Linked DNA regions of Aliamphritea ceti. Each later gene encodes a partner of the first gene's protein in a complex. Links are inferred from orthologs where the notes say so. Each region holds a gene or a part of one and is shown on either strand. Other genes may lie near its edges.

Evidence for each region.
Region 2: the proteins of tig (region 1) and rpsG are in contact, whole or in part, in a crystal structure (PDB 3GTY), measured with the Thermotoga maritima proteins. The link is inferred for Aliamphritea ceti from one-to-one orthologs. Residues at the interface, in WP_004081061.1 of Thermotoga maritima: Glu122, Val124, Val129, Leu130, Tyr133, Glu188, Gly259, Ile262, Tyr263, Glu266, Ser270, Glu273, Gln274, Glu277, Arg308, Gln311, Ile312, Ser315, Tyr316, Glu325, Arg329, Arg336, Leu363, Phe366, Trp367, Arg373, Leu377, Arg381, Leu384, Glu387; in WP_004081843.1 of Thermotoga maritima: Lys34, Lys52, Lys55, Glu59, Arg62, Gln63, Glu66, Asn67, Lys69, Val71, Arg95, Ala109, Lys110, Lys111, Gly112, Arg113, Pro114, Glu117, Glu121, Ile124, Ala125, Tyr127, Asn128, Asn129, Thr130, Gly131, Lys135, Asp139, Arg142, Met143.

Annotation. Positions count from the first base shown.
Region 1 is NZ_AP025282.1:2,917,053-2,924,791, forward strand. The notes cover bases 2,730-5,687. They hold tig (trigger factor), read right to left. Parts: upstream 4,903-5,687; coding sequence 3,556-4,902; downstream 2,730-3,555. Other genes in these bases: clpP (ATP-dependent Clp endopeptidase proteolytic subunit ClpP), read right to left, coding at 2,805-3,425. Also shown: OCU49_RS13430 (NAD(P)/FAD-dependent oxidoreductase), read right to left, coding at 1-553; OCU49_RS13435 (hypothetical protein), read right to left, coding at 748-1,014; ATP-dependent Clp protease ATP-binding subunit ClpX, read right to left, coding at 1,346-2,638; OCU49_RS13475 (dihydrolipoyl dehydrogenase family protein), read left to right, coding at 5,976-7,739. UniProt on the Bacillus subtilis protein: Involved in protein export. Acts as a chaperone by maintaining the newly synthesized protein in an open conformation. Functions as a peptidyl-prolyl cis-trans isomerase.
Region 2 is NZ_AP025282.1:4,779,388-4,782,317, forward strand. It holds rpsG (30S ribosomal protein S7), read right to left. Parts: upstream 1,736-2,930; coding sequence 1,265-1,735; downstream 1-1,264. Other genes in the region: fusA (elongation factor G), read right to left, coding at 1-1,246; rpsL (30S ribosomal protein S12), read right to left, coding at 1,868-2,242; rpoC (DNA-directed RNA polymerase subunit beta'), read right to left, coding at 2,362-2,930.

The sequences.
Region 1 (7,739 bases):
TCAGCTCTGCTGCGAGCTCAACACCTGTAGCCCCACCACCTACTATTGCTAACCTGAGCTTCTTATCAGAGCCTTGCTGATTTATCCGCATAAAGCTATTAAGTAAACCACGCTGGAAACGCTCCGCCTGCTGATGAGAGTCCAGAAAATAACTATGTTCAGCAACACCCGGTGTACCAAAATCATTGCTAACGCTGCCCACAGCCATCACCAGGGTATCGTAGCGAATAGTTCTTTCCGGCAAGACCTGCACGCCGTATTCATCATCGACAGCAGCTAACTGGATACACTTTGCAGACGCATCCATACCGGTCATCGTACCCAGCTGAAACTGGTAATGATGCTGACCACTGTGCGCACGATACGAAACACCATCAATACTCATATCAAGCGAACCCGTTGCCACTTCGTGCAACAATGGCTTCCAGATATGATTGGGATTACGGTCTACGAGAATAATTTTCGCCTGCTTCTTCTTGCCTAAATGACCACCTAAGCTTGCTGCCAGCTCAAGGCCTCCGGCCCCTCCTCCTACAATTACGATTGTTTGCATGGTAAATCCTCAAAATAAAGTCAGCTTAAGCCACTGTTTTTAAATTAAAAACCAATAGCTTAAGCTCACCTTATTCGAGAGATCATTGTTATTCTGCCAAACAGAAAATAGCAGAGACACATAAAGAAATATTTACGGGTACATACAATAGACTAAAGTATATCCAGCCGCTATACCCATTACAGAATAGGCACTTAGCCTGCCAAATGACAACTTCCATGCATCAGCTGATTTGCTTCAGCAGGCAGATTAATATCCAACGTAGATACAGACAGTAAGGCAAGATTCGATAAGCGGTTAAATCTCAGCGTTCGCTTATTCATTACGACGACAGTCAAACCGTTTAGCATGGTGTAATGCCTGAACTCAGCAGCTTCGTAACTTACCTGATGCTGATACAGCATAAAATAATCAGCACTGTCCGCCAGCTTGCATAGGAACTCTTCGCCGGGTACCTGCACAGATATCCTTTCTGGTACCTGGGTAGCCCTGGATGCTGTAACCAACAAAACGCCCACCATAAGAAATATTACATTTCTAATCAGTAATCGCATCATAGATTCACAGCGCTAAAACAGCGCCGCCCCTCAACCATTTAATACCCAAGTATAGCGCTACCCTGTATGCACACTAAAAGCCAACTTAAATACACCCATTCACGCAAAGTTTAGATAACTGAATACGAACGTCTATATATTTAGCAAGTAAGACCTAGCTCTGACAGACAGGCATAAAAAAAGGGTAGCCTTAGCTACCCTTTTTATCAGCACTGATTCTGCCTAGACTAAAAAATCACTCTTCAGCAGCAGCTTTAGGCTGTTCAATATTTTCATAAATCATCATTGGTTCAGACTCACCTCTAATGACGCCTTCATCAATAACAACTTTACTGACATTTTCCTGAGACGGTAGTGAATACATGGTATCCAACAAAGTCTCTTCCAGAATCGATCGAAGACCACGCGCACCCGTCTTACGGGCCAGCGCCTTCTGAGCAACCGCATGCAAGGCCGACTCACGGAAATCAAGCTCAGCACCTTCCATATCGAACAAAGCGCCATACTGCTTAGTCAGCGAGTTTTTAGGCTCAGTCAGAATCTGGATTAACGCACCTTCATCAAGCTCTGCCAGTGTTGCCAGCATTGGCAAACGACCAACAAACTCAGGAATCAGACCGTATTTCACCAAATCTTCAGCTTCCAGATCACGTAGAACATCAGTAACATTCTTAGCATCATCTTTACTGCTAACTGTCGCACTAAAACCTATAGAGCTCTTTTCGCTACGGCTACGGATAACCTGATCCAGACCAGCAAAAGCACCACCACAGATGAACAGGATGTTAGATGTATCAACCTGCAAAAACTCCTGCTGAGGATGCTTACGACCACCCTGCGGGGGCACTGAAGCAACAGTACCCTCAATCAGCTTAAGCAATGCCTGCTGAACACCTTCACCGGACACGTCACGGGTGATTGAAGGATTATCTGACTTACGTGAAATCTTATCGATCTCATCAATGTAGACAATGCCCAACTGAGCTTTCTCAACATCGTAATCACACTTTTGCAGCAGCTTCTGAATGATGTTTTCAACATCTTCACCTACATAACCGGCTTCAGTCAGCGTAGTAGCATCTGCAATGGTGAAGGGTACGTTAAGCATACGCGCCAACGTTTGAGCAAGTAATGTTTTACCACTACCAGTAGGACCTATCAGCAGGATATTACTCTTGCCAAGCTCTACTTCACCATTATTATTTTGCTGAAAACGTAACCGTTTATAGTGGTTATAAACCGCAACAGACAGAACCTTTTTCGCACGTTCCTGACCAATGACATATTCGTCCAGATTGTGCTTAATTTCAGCAGGTGTTGGCAGATCATCGCTCTGCTCAACATCTTCATTAATCTGCTGCGTTTCTTCTGTGATAATGTCATTACACAGATCAACACACTCATCACAGATAAATACCGAGGGACCTGCAATCAGCTTTTTAACTTCGTCCTGACCTTTACCGCAGAACGAGCAATACAGCGTTTTGCTGTCATCGCCATTATCTTTGCCGTTGATATCGTCTGACATTCAACTACCTCTTTCCTCAGGCGGCCATTGCTGAAGCTGACCACCATCTAATATATATCTTCCGCCATGCTGATAATTATAGCGGTTCACAACTTTGGAGCAGCCTCTAATGTCGCATAATAAGTGCTAAAACTGTAGCACACGACAAATATCAGCATTCAAAAGTTTAGCGACGTTCCATCACCGCATCAATCAAACCATACTCCACCGCAGCTTGCGGTGACATAAAGTTATCCCGATCAGTGTCGCGGGAAATCACTTCCAGATCCTGATTCGTATGCTGAGCCATAATACCATTCAGGCGCTCACGAATAGACAGAATTTCTTTCGTATGAATTTCAATATCAGTTGCCTGGCCCTGATAGCCACCCAGCGGCTGATGAATCATCATTCGAGAGTTTGGCAAGCAGTAACGCTTACCTGCAGCACCACCAGTTAAAAGCAATGCCCCCATGCTAGCCGCCTGACCAATACACATAGTGCTTACATCTGGCTTAATAAACTGCATAGTATCGTAAATTGACAAACCGGCAGTAACAGAACCACCCGGTGAGTTAATGTACAGGTGAATATCCTTATCAGGATTTTCAGACTCCAGGAACAGTAACTGAGCTACGACCAGGTTAGCCATATGATCTTCGACCTGACCCACCATAAAAATTACGCGTTCTTTAAGTAACCGGGAGTAAATGTCATAAGAACGCTCGCCGCGAGCAGTTTGCTCAACAACCATAGGTACCAGACCGCTGCTGGTGATCATTGTTGGGCCGTTATAAGTTTGCGACATACCTATTCTCTCCTTTGATCCTGAACTCGGTGCCCTACAAACCAAATAAAAGCACCCTGAAAAGCAAAAACGGCGGCCGACTTTACGCCGACAGCCGTTATTTTATAAACGCAAATCAAGCAGTTGGCAATTATGCTTCTGCTTCAACCTCTGCGTCTTCGTCCTGTGCTTTTGGCTCAGCAGGCTTGATAGCGTCTTCATAGCTCAGTTCTACGTCTGTTACCTTAGCGGCATCCAGTAGCAGATCCAGAACCTGATCTTCCATCACCAGGCTCTTAACCTGACCCAGCATTTCTTCATTGCTGTTGTACCAGTCAATAACTTGCTGTGGATCCTGATAAGTAGCAGCCAGCTCGTCAATTGTAGTCTTAACACGCTCATCATCAACTGTCAGTTCGTTTGCTTTGATTACTTCGTTAACCAGCAAACCAACTTTTACACGCTGCTCAGACTGTGCCTGGAACATTTCTTTAGGCAGCATTTCTGGATCGATGTTCGCTTCTGCACCACCGAACTGCTGAATAGCCTGACGACGCATAGCATCGATCTCGTTATCAATCAGCGCGGCAGGAACATCAATTGCGTTCAGCTCAACCAGTTGACCGAAAACAGCTTCTTTCAGCTTGCTCTTCAGCGCTTGCTTAACTTCACGCTCCATGTTCTTGCGAACTTCAACTTTGAAGCTATCAACGTTGTTTTCTTCCAGACCAAACTTAGCGAAGAACTCTTCGTTAAGCTCTGGCAACTGCTGCTCAGAAACAGACTGCACAGTCGTTTTGAATACTGCAGCTTTACCTTTCAGCTCTTCAGACTGGTAGTCATCAGGGAAAGTTACGTTCAGCTCAACATCTGCACCGGCTTTAGCGCCTTCCAGACCAGCTTCGAAACCTGGGATCATAGTATTGGAACCCAGTACCAGATCCATACCTTCGCCCTTACCACCTTCAAACGCTTCACCATCGATGAAACCTTCAAAGTCAATCTTAACCTGATCGCCGTCTGCAGCAGCACGCTCTACAGCAACCCAGTCAGACTGCTGCTTACGCAGAGTTTCAATCATCTGCTCCAGATCTTCATCTTTTACTTCAGCGCTGTTCTTTTCGATTTCAGCAGCAGAGAAGTCAGCCAATGCGATTTCTGGGTAAACTTCAAAAGTAGCGGTGTAAGAGAACTCTTCACCTTCTTTATCATTTTTGAATTCAATATTTGGACCGCCAGCAGGTGTCAGGTTTTCCTGCTGAGTTGCCTGGTAGAAGCTTTCCTGAATAACTTCACCAATTACTTCCTGACGAATCCCTTTACCGTAGCGCTTCTTAACTACTTTGGTCGGAACCTTACCAGGACGGAAACCGTCAATACGTACTGTACGGGCTGTTTGCTGCACACGCTGAGCAACATCATTGTCTACACGCTCGGCCGGTACAACAACAGTCACTTGACGTTCTAGACCAGTAGTCGTTTCTACAGAAACTTGCATGGAATTCCTCACAAAAAAATTATTTGTATCGTTACAAATCAAATCACTTACAACCTGCATGCTCTTGAAGCCAAAGCACTCTAACGCAAACAGGGCCAGAATATCTAAAGGCGGGAATTTTCCGGCAAGCAGCAAGAATAGTCAAGTGAAAAGCACTGAAATAGCCAGTAAACAGCAGACATAAAAAAACCGCCATAAGGCAGCATCTAAAATCGTAATACAGAGAAGATACAACAAACAAGAAAAGGAAATTGGGGTGGACGATGGGGCTTGAACCCACGACCGCCGGAATCACAATCCGGAGCTCTACCAACTGAGCTACGCCCACCATATTCCCTACAGGAGGAGTCTTACTAAATGGTGCGGACGGAGAGACTCGAACTCTCACACCTTGCGGCACTGGAACCTAAATCCAGCGTGTCTACCAATTTCACCACGTCCGCTTATATGCAATGGGGTGGACGATGGGGCTTGAACCCACGACCGCCGGAATCACAATCCGGAGCTCTACCAACTGAGCTACGCCCACCATAACATATAACTTACTTTTCCAAACTGGCGGGCCAAGAAGGATTCGAACCCTCGACCACCGCCTTAGAAGGGCGGTGCTCTATCCAGCTGAGCTATTGGCCCATATTGGAAAAGCTTACTCTATGAACAACTAACATTCTATCCATTGAGCTTCAGGCGTTTAACTTCCCGAACCCCTGATCTTTCGGCCCTCCGCGTTACCGCGTCAGTGCCTCGTCTCAAGGTGGTGCGCATATTATATATGAGCCCCTTTGGCGTCAACACCCTTTTTGATTTTTTTAAAGAAATAAGTCAGTTAGCTAAGCCTGGCGCGCATATATGTTTACTTCACAACCAGCAAAAACAAGAATTAGCCAAAAAATCATTATAAAAGCATCGTAGCTAATTCAATCACACGAATTTTTCAGGTTTGTTTCAGGGCATCACTGCAGCATACCTCAGTATTTGTGGCCGGGTTTAAAAATCAATACCATAGCTCATCAGGCTGATAACCCTCTCATATCGAAAGCATCCTCAGCTTTCTTATCTATAAGGACACCGTCATGAACTGGAAGAAAGGCCTGCTGGTTGCAGTCTTTGCACTGGTAGTAATTGCATTCTTTATTTTCGACTTAGGCAGTTACCTCAATCTTAGCTATATAAAGTCACAGCAGTCCTCTCTGCAGACTTGGGTAGACAGCAACCTGTTACTTTCTGGCCTTGCCTTTATGGCTATCTATATAGGTGTCACCGCCTTATCCCTACCCGGTGCAGCTGTTATGACGCTGGTTGCCGGCGCCGTATTCGGATTATTGTCAGGCCTGATTCTGGTTTCTTTCGCCAGCACCATAGGTGCTACCTGCTCATTTCTTATTGCCCGTTACCTGCTGAGAGAACCTCTCACCAATAAATTTAAATCGCATATAGAGCCTATTAACCAGGGCATAGCAAAAGACGGCATGTTTTATCTGTTTACGCTACGTCTTGTGCCGCTGGTACCATTTTTTGTTATCAACCCGGTAATGGGACTAACAGGTATGCGTGCCAGAACCTTTTACTGGGTCAGCCAGCTTGGCATGTTGCCCGGCACAGCTGTATTCGTTAATGCCGGCACTCAACTCGGTGCGATCGAACAGGCAGGCGATATTTTATCGGCAGAGCTTATACTGTCTTTCTGCTTACTTGGCATATTCCCATGGATAGCTAAAGCAATAGTCGGCGGTATAAAAGCACGCCAGAAATACAAGCAATTCAATAAGCCCAAGAAGTTTGACACCAACATGGTGGTTATTGGCGCCGGTGCCGGCGGTTTAATCACGTCTTACATAGCCGCTGCTACAAAAGCAAAAGTAACCTTGATAGAAAAGCATAAAATGGGCGGGGATTGTCTGAATACAGGATGCGTTCCATCTAAAGCACTAATCCGCAGCACACACTTTCTTGCTGACGTACGCGACGCAAACAAACTTGGTATCAAAAAGGCCGAAGTAGAATTTGATTTCGCAGACATTATGGCCAGAATCAAGCGGGTTATTACCACCATTGAGCCTCATGATTCTGTTGAACGCTACCAATCTCTGGGCGTAGATTGCGAAACCGGTGAAGCAACCATCCGCTCACCATGGGAAGTAGAAGTTAATGGCAAGATAATTACGACACGCAACATTGTTGTAGCTACAGGAGCCCGCCCTTCTATCCCCAACATACCCGGTATCGAAAACCTTACACCATTAACATCAGACACCATCTGGAACTTACAGCAGCGCCCGGATCGCCTCCTTGTCATAGGCGCTGGAGCCATTGGTTGCGAATTAGGTCAGTGCTTTGCCCGTTTAGGCAGCCAGGTATCTCTGGTGTATCGTAAGCCACAAGTACTTACTAATGAAGATCTGGACGCGGCTCGCGTCGTCGAAAACAGATTACTGGAAGACGGTGTCAACCTATGCGCAGAGCACTCCCCTGTGCGTTTTGAAAGCAACAGTAATACACATACACTGATCTGCAATCACATGGGCACTGAACGCCGCATCGAATTCGATCAACTACTTATAGCAACAGGCCGGACACCTAACCTGCACGGTTTCGGTCTTGATAACATTGGCCTGGTCAGCAAAGATCAAAAAAGCCTCGAAGTGGATGAGTACCTGCGCACTGAGCTACCTAATGTATTTGCCTGCGGAGACGTTATAGGCCCCTTCCGGTTTACACATGCAGCCTCGCATCAGGCCTGGTACGCAGCTGTTAACGGCCTGTTCGGCCAGCTAAAACGTTTCAAAGTTGATTACAGCTTCATTCCATTTACTACTTACACCAGCCCGGAAGTCGCA
Region 2 (2,930 bases), 1.9 Mb from region 1 along the record:
TAACCGGCTCAGGAAACTCCATGCGCTCCAGAACAATTTTCTTGCCCGGATCACACAAGGTGTCACCAGTGGTAACATCCTTCATACCGATCAGAGCAGCGATATCGCCTGCGCGAACCTCTTTAATCTCTTCACGGTTATTGGAGTGCATCTGCACCATACGACCAACACGCTCTTTCTTACCTTTAACAGAGTTAACAACACTGTCGCCGGTAGCCAGAACGCCGGAATACACCCGAACAAAAGTCAGTGTACCTACAAAAGGATCGGTTGCGATCTTAAACGCTAATGCCGCAAAAGGAGCCGCGTCGTCCGCCTCACGGGTTTCGAACACTTCACCTTCGTCATCTACCGCACCTTCAATCGCTTTTACTTCGACCGGAGATGGCATGTATTCGATAACAGCATCCAGCATTGCCTGCACACCCTTATTCTTGAACGCCGAACCGCACTGCATCAGCACAATATCGTTATCAAGAGTACGGGCTCGCAAACCAGCTTTAATCTCGTCGTTAGATAATTCACCTTCTTCAAGGTACTTATCCATCAACTCATCAGTTGCTTCAGCTGCCGCTTCGACCATCTGCTCACGCAGCTCGTCAGCTTTAGCCTGCAAATCCGCAGGAATATCAGCCAAATCATAGGACATGCCCTGATCACTTTCATTCCAGAGAATTGCTTTCATCCGAACAAGGTCAACTACACCCTTAAATTCTTCTTCAGCACCGATAGGCATATTAATTGGCACAGCATTAGCGCCTAGACGTTCTTTAAGCTGGTCAACAACCATATAAAAGTCTGCGCCGATACGGTCCATCTTATTGACGAACACCATCCGCGGAACTTCATACTTGTTAGCCTGACGCCAAACAGTTTCTGTTTGAGGCTGCACACCAGAGGACGCACACAGCACCACAACAGCACCATCTAATACCCGCAGGGAACGCTCAACTTCAATCGTGAAGTCAACGTGCCCCGGTGTATCAATGATATTGATGCGGTGGTCTTCGAACTGCTGATTCATGCCCTTCCAGAAACAGGTAGTCGCCGCAGAAGTAATGGTAATACCACGCTCCTGCTCTTGCTCCATCCAGTCCATGGTTGCCGCACCATCATGAACTTCACCGATCTTATGAGAAAGACCCGTGTAGAACAGTACGCGCTCAGTAGTCGTGGTTTTACCCGCGTCTACGTGTGCGCAAATACCAATGTTACGGTAACGTTTGATAGGCGTTTTACGAGCCACAACACAATCCTCAGATATTTAGAAGCGGTAGTGAGCGAATGCTTTGTTAGCTTCAGCCATGCGGTGAACGTCTTCACGCTTCTTAACCGCTGCGCCACGACCTTCAACTGCATCACCGACTTCACCAGCCAGACGCAGAGCCATGGACTTCTCACCACGCTTACGAGAAGCGTCAACTAACCAGCGCATCGCCAAAGCGTTACGACGGGAAGGACGTACTTCTACAGGCACCTGGTAAGTAGCACCACCAACACGGCGAGACTTAACCTCAACCATTGGCTGGATAGCTTCCAGAGCCTTATTGAACATTTCGATTGGATCTTCGTTAGTGCGCTCGGAAATTTTATCCAGTGCACCGTATACGATCTTTTCTGCTACGGATTTCTTACCGCTAATCATCAGGTGGTTGATGAATTTAGCCAGTGTTGTGTTTCCGAACTTAGGATCCGGCAGAATCTCACGTTTTGCCGCAACTCTTCTTCTTGGCATGATAAGCCCCTTATCAGGTCTTCAGGTTATTTCAGGAATGGATACCTGACCTTACTCTTATGTGTTTGCGATCTAGCTAAGTAGCTTGCACCCTAAAAGGGTTTGACTGGCTTCGCTGTCCCGAAAAAACTATTAAGACTTAGGACGCTTGGTACCGTACTTAGAACGACCTTGTTTACGGTCGTTAACGCCACTGGTATCCAGTGCGCCACGTACTGTGTGGTAACGAACACCCGGCAAATCTTTTACACGACCGCCACGGATCAGAACAACAGAGTGTTCCTGCAAGTTGTGACCTTCACCACCAATGTAGGAAGTCACTTCAAATCCGTTAGTCAGACGAACACGACATACTTTACGTAATGCTGAGTTCGGTTTCTTAGGGGTCGTTGTATAGACACGGGTACAAACGCCACGACGTTGAGGACATGCCTGCAGTGCAGGAACATCACTTTTAGCCGCTTTGCGTTTGCGTGGCTGTCGTACCAACTGGTTAATAGTTGCCATTAAGCAAACTCCACGCTTTAAAAAAGCACCAATAAAACGATGAGATTTTATTATCCCATCACGAAAGGGCCGAGATTGTACTCAATCTCGGCCCACCAGGTCAATATTCGACCAAACTTTTACTCTGAATCTGGCATTGCAGCCTGATTCAACGCTTCAGTCAGCGCCTGCTGAACGTCTTCTGCACTTACAGTAACGCTATCTTCAACCTGCATTGACTTACGCTTACGCTCTTTGTGATACGCCAGACCGGTACCAGCCGGAATCAGACGCCCCACAACAACGTTCTCTTTCAGACCACGTAAGTAGTCTTTCTTACCGCTCACTGCCCCTTCGGTCAGTACGCGAGTAGTTTCCTGGAAGGATGCTGCAGAGATAAAGGACTCAGTTGCCAGCGATGCCTTGGTAATACCCAGCAATACGCGGTCAAACTTAGCCAGAACTTTATCCTGTGCTTCCAAGCGCTTGTTAGCTTCCACAACGTGGTGGAACTCAACCTGCTCACCAGTAATAAAGTTGCTATCGCCGCCACCGGTAATCTCAACTTTACGCAGCATCTGACGCACAATCACTTCGATATGCTTGTCATTGATGCCTACACCCTGCAGACGGTATACATCCTGCACTTCTGTGTTGATGTATTTCGCCAGCTCGGTAACACCCTTGATGCGCAGAATGTCGTGTGGGT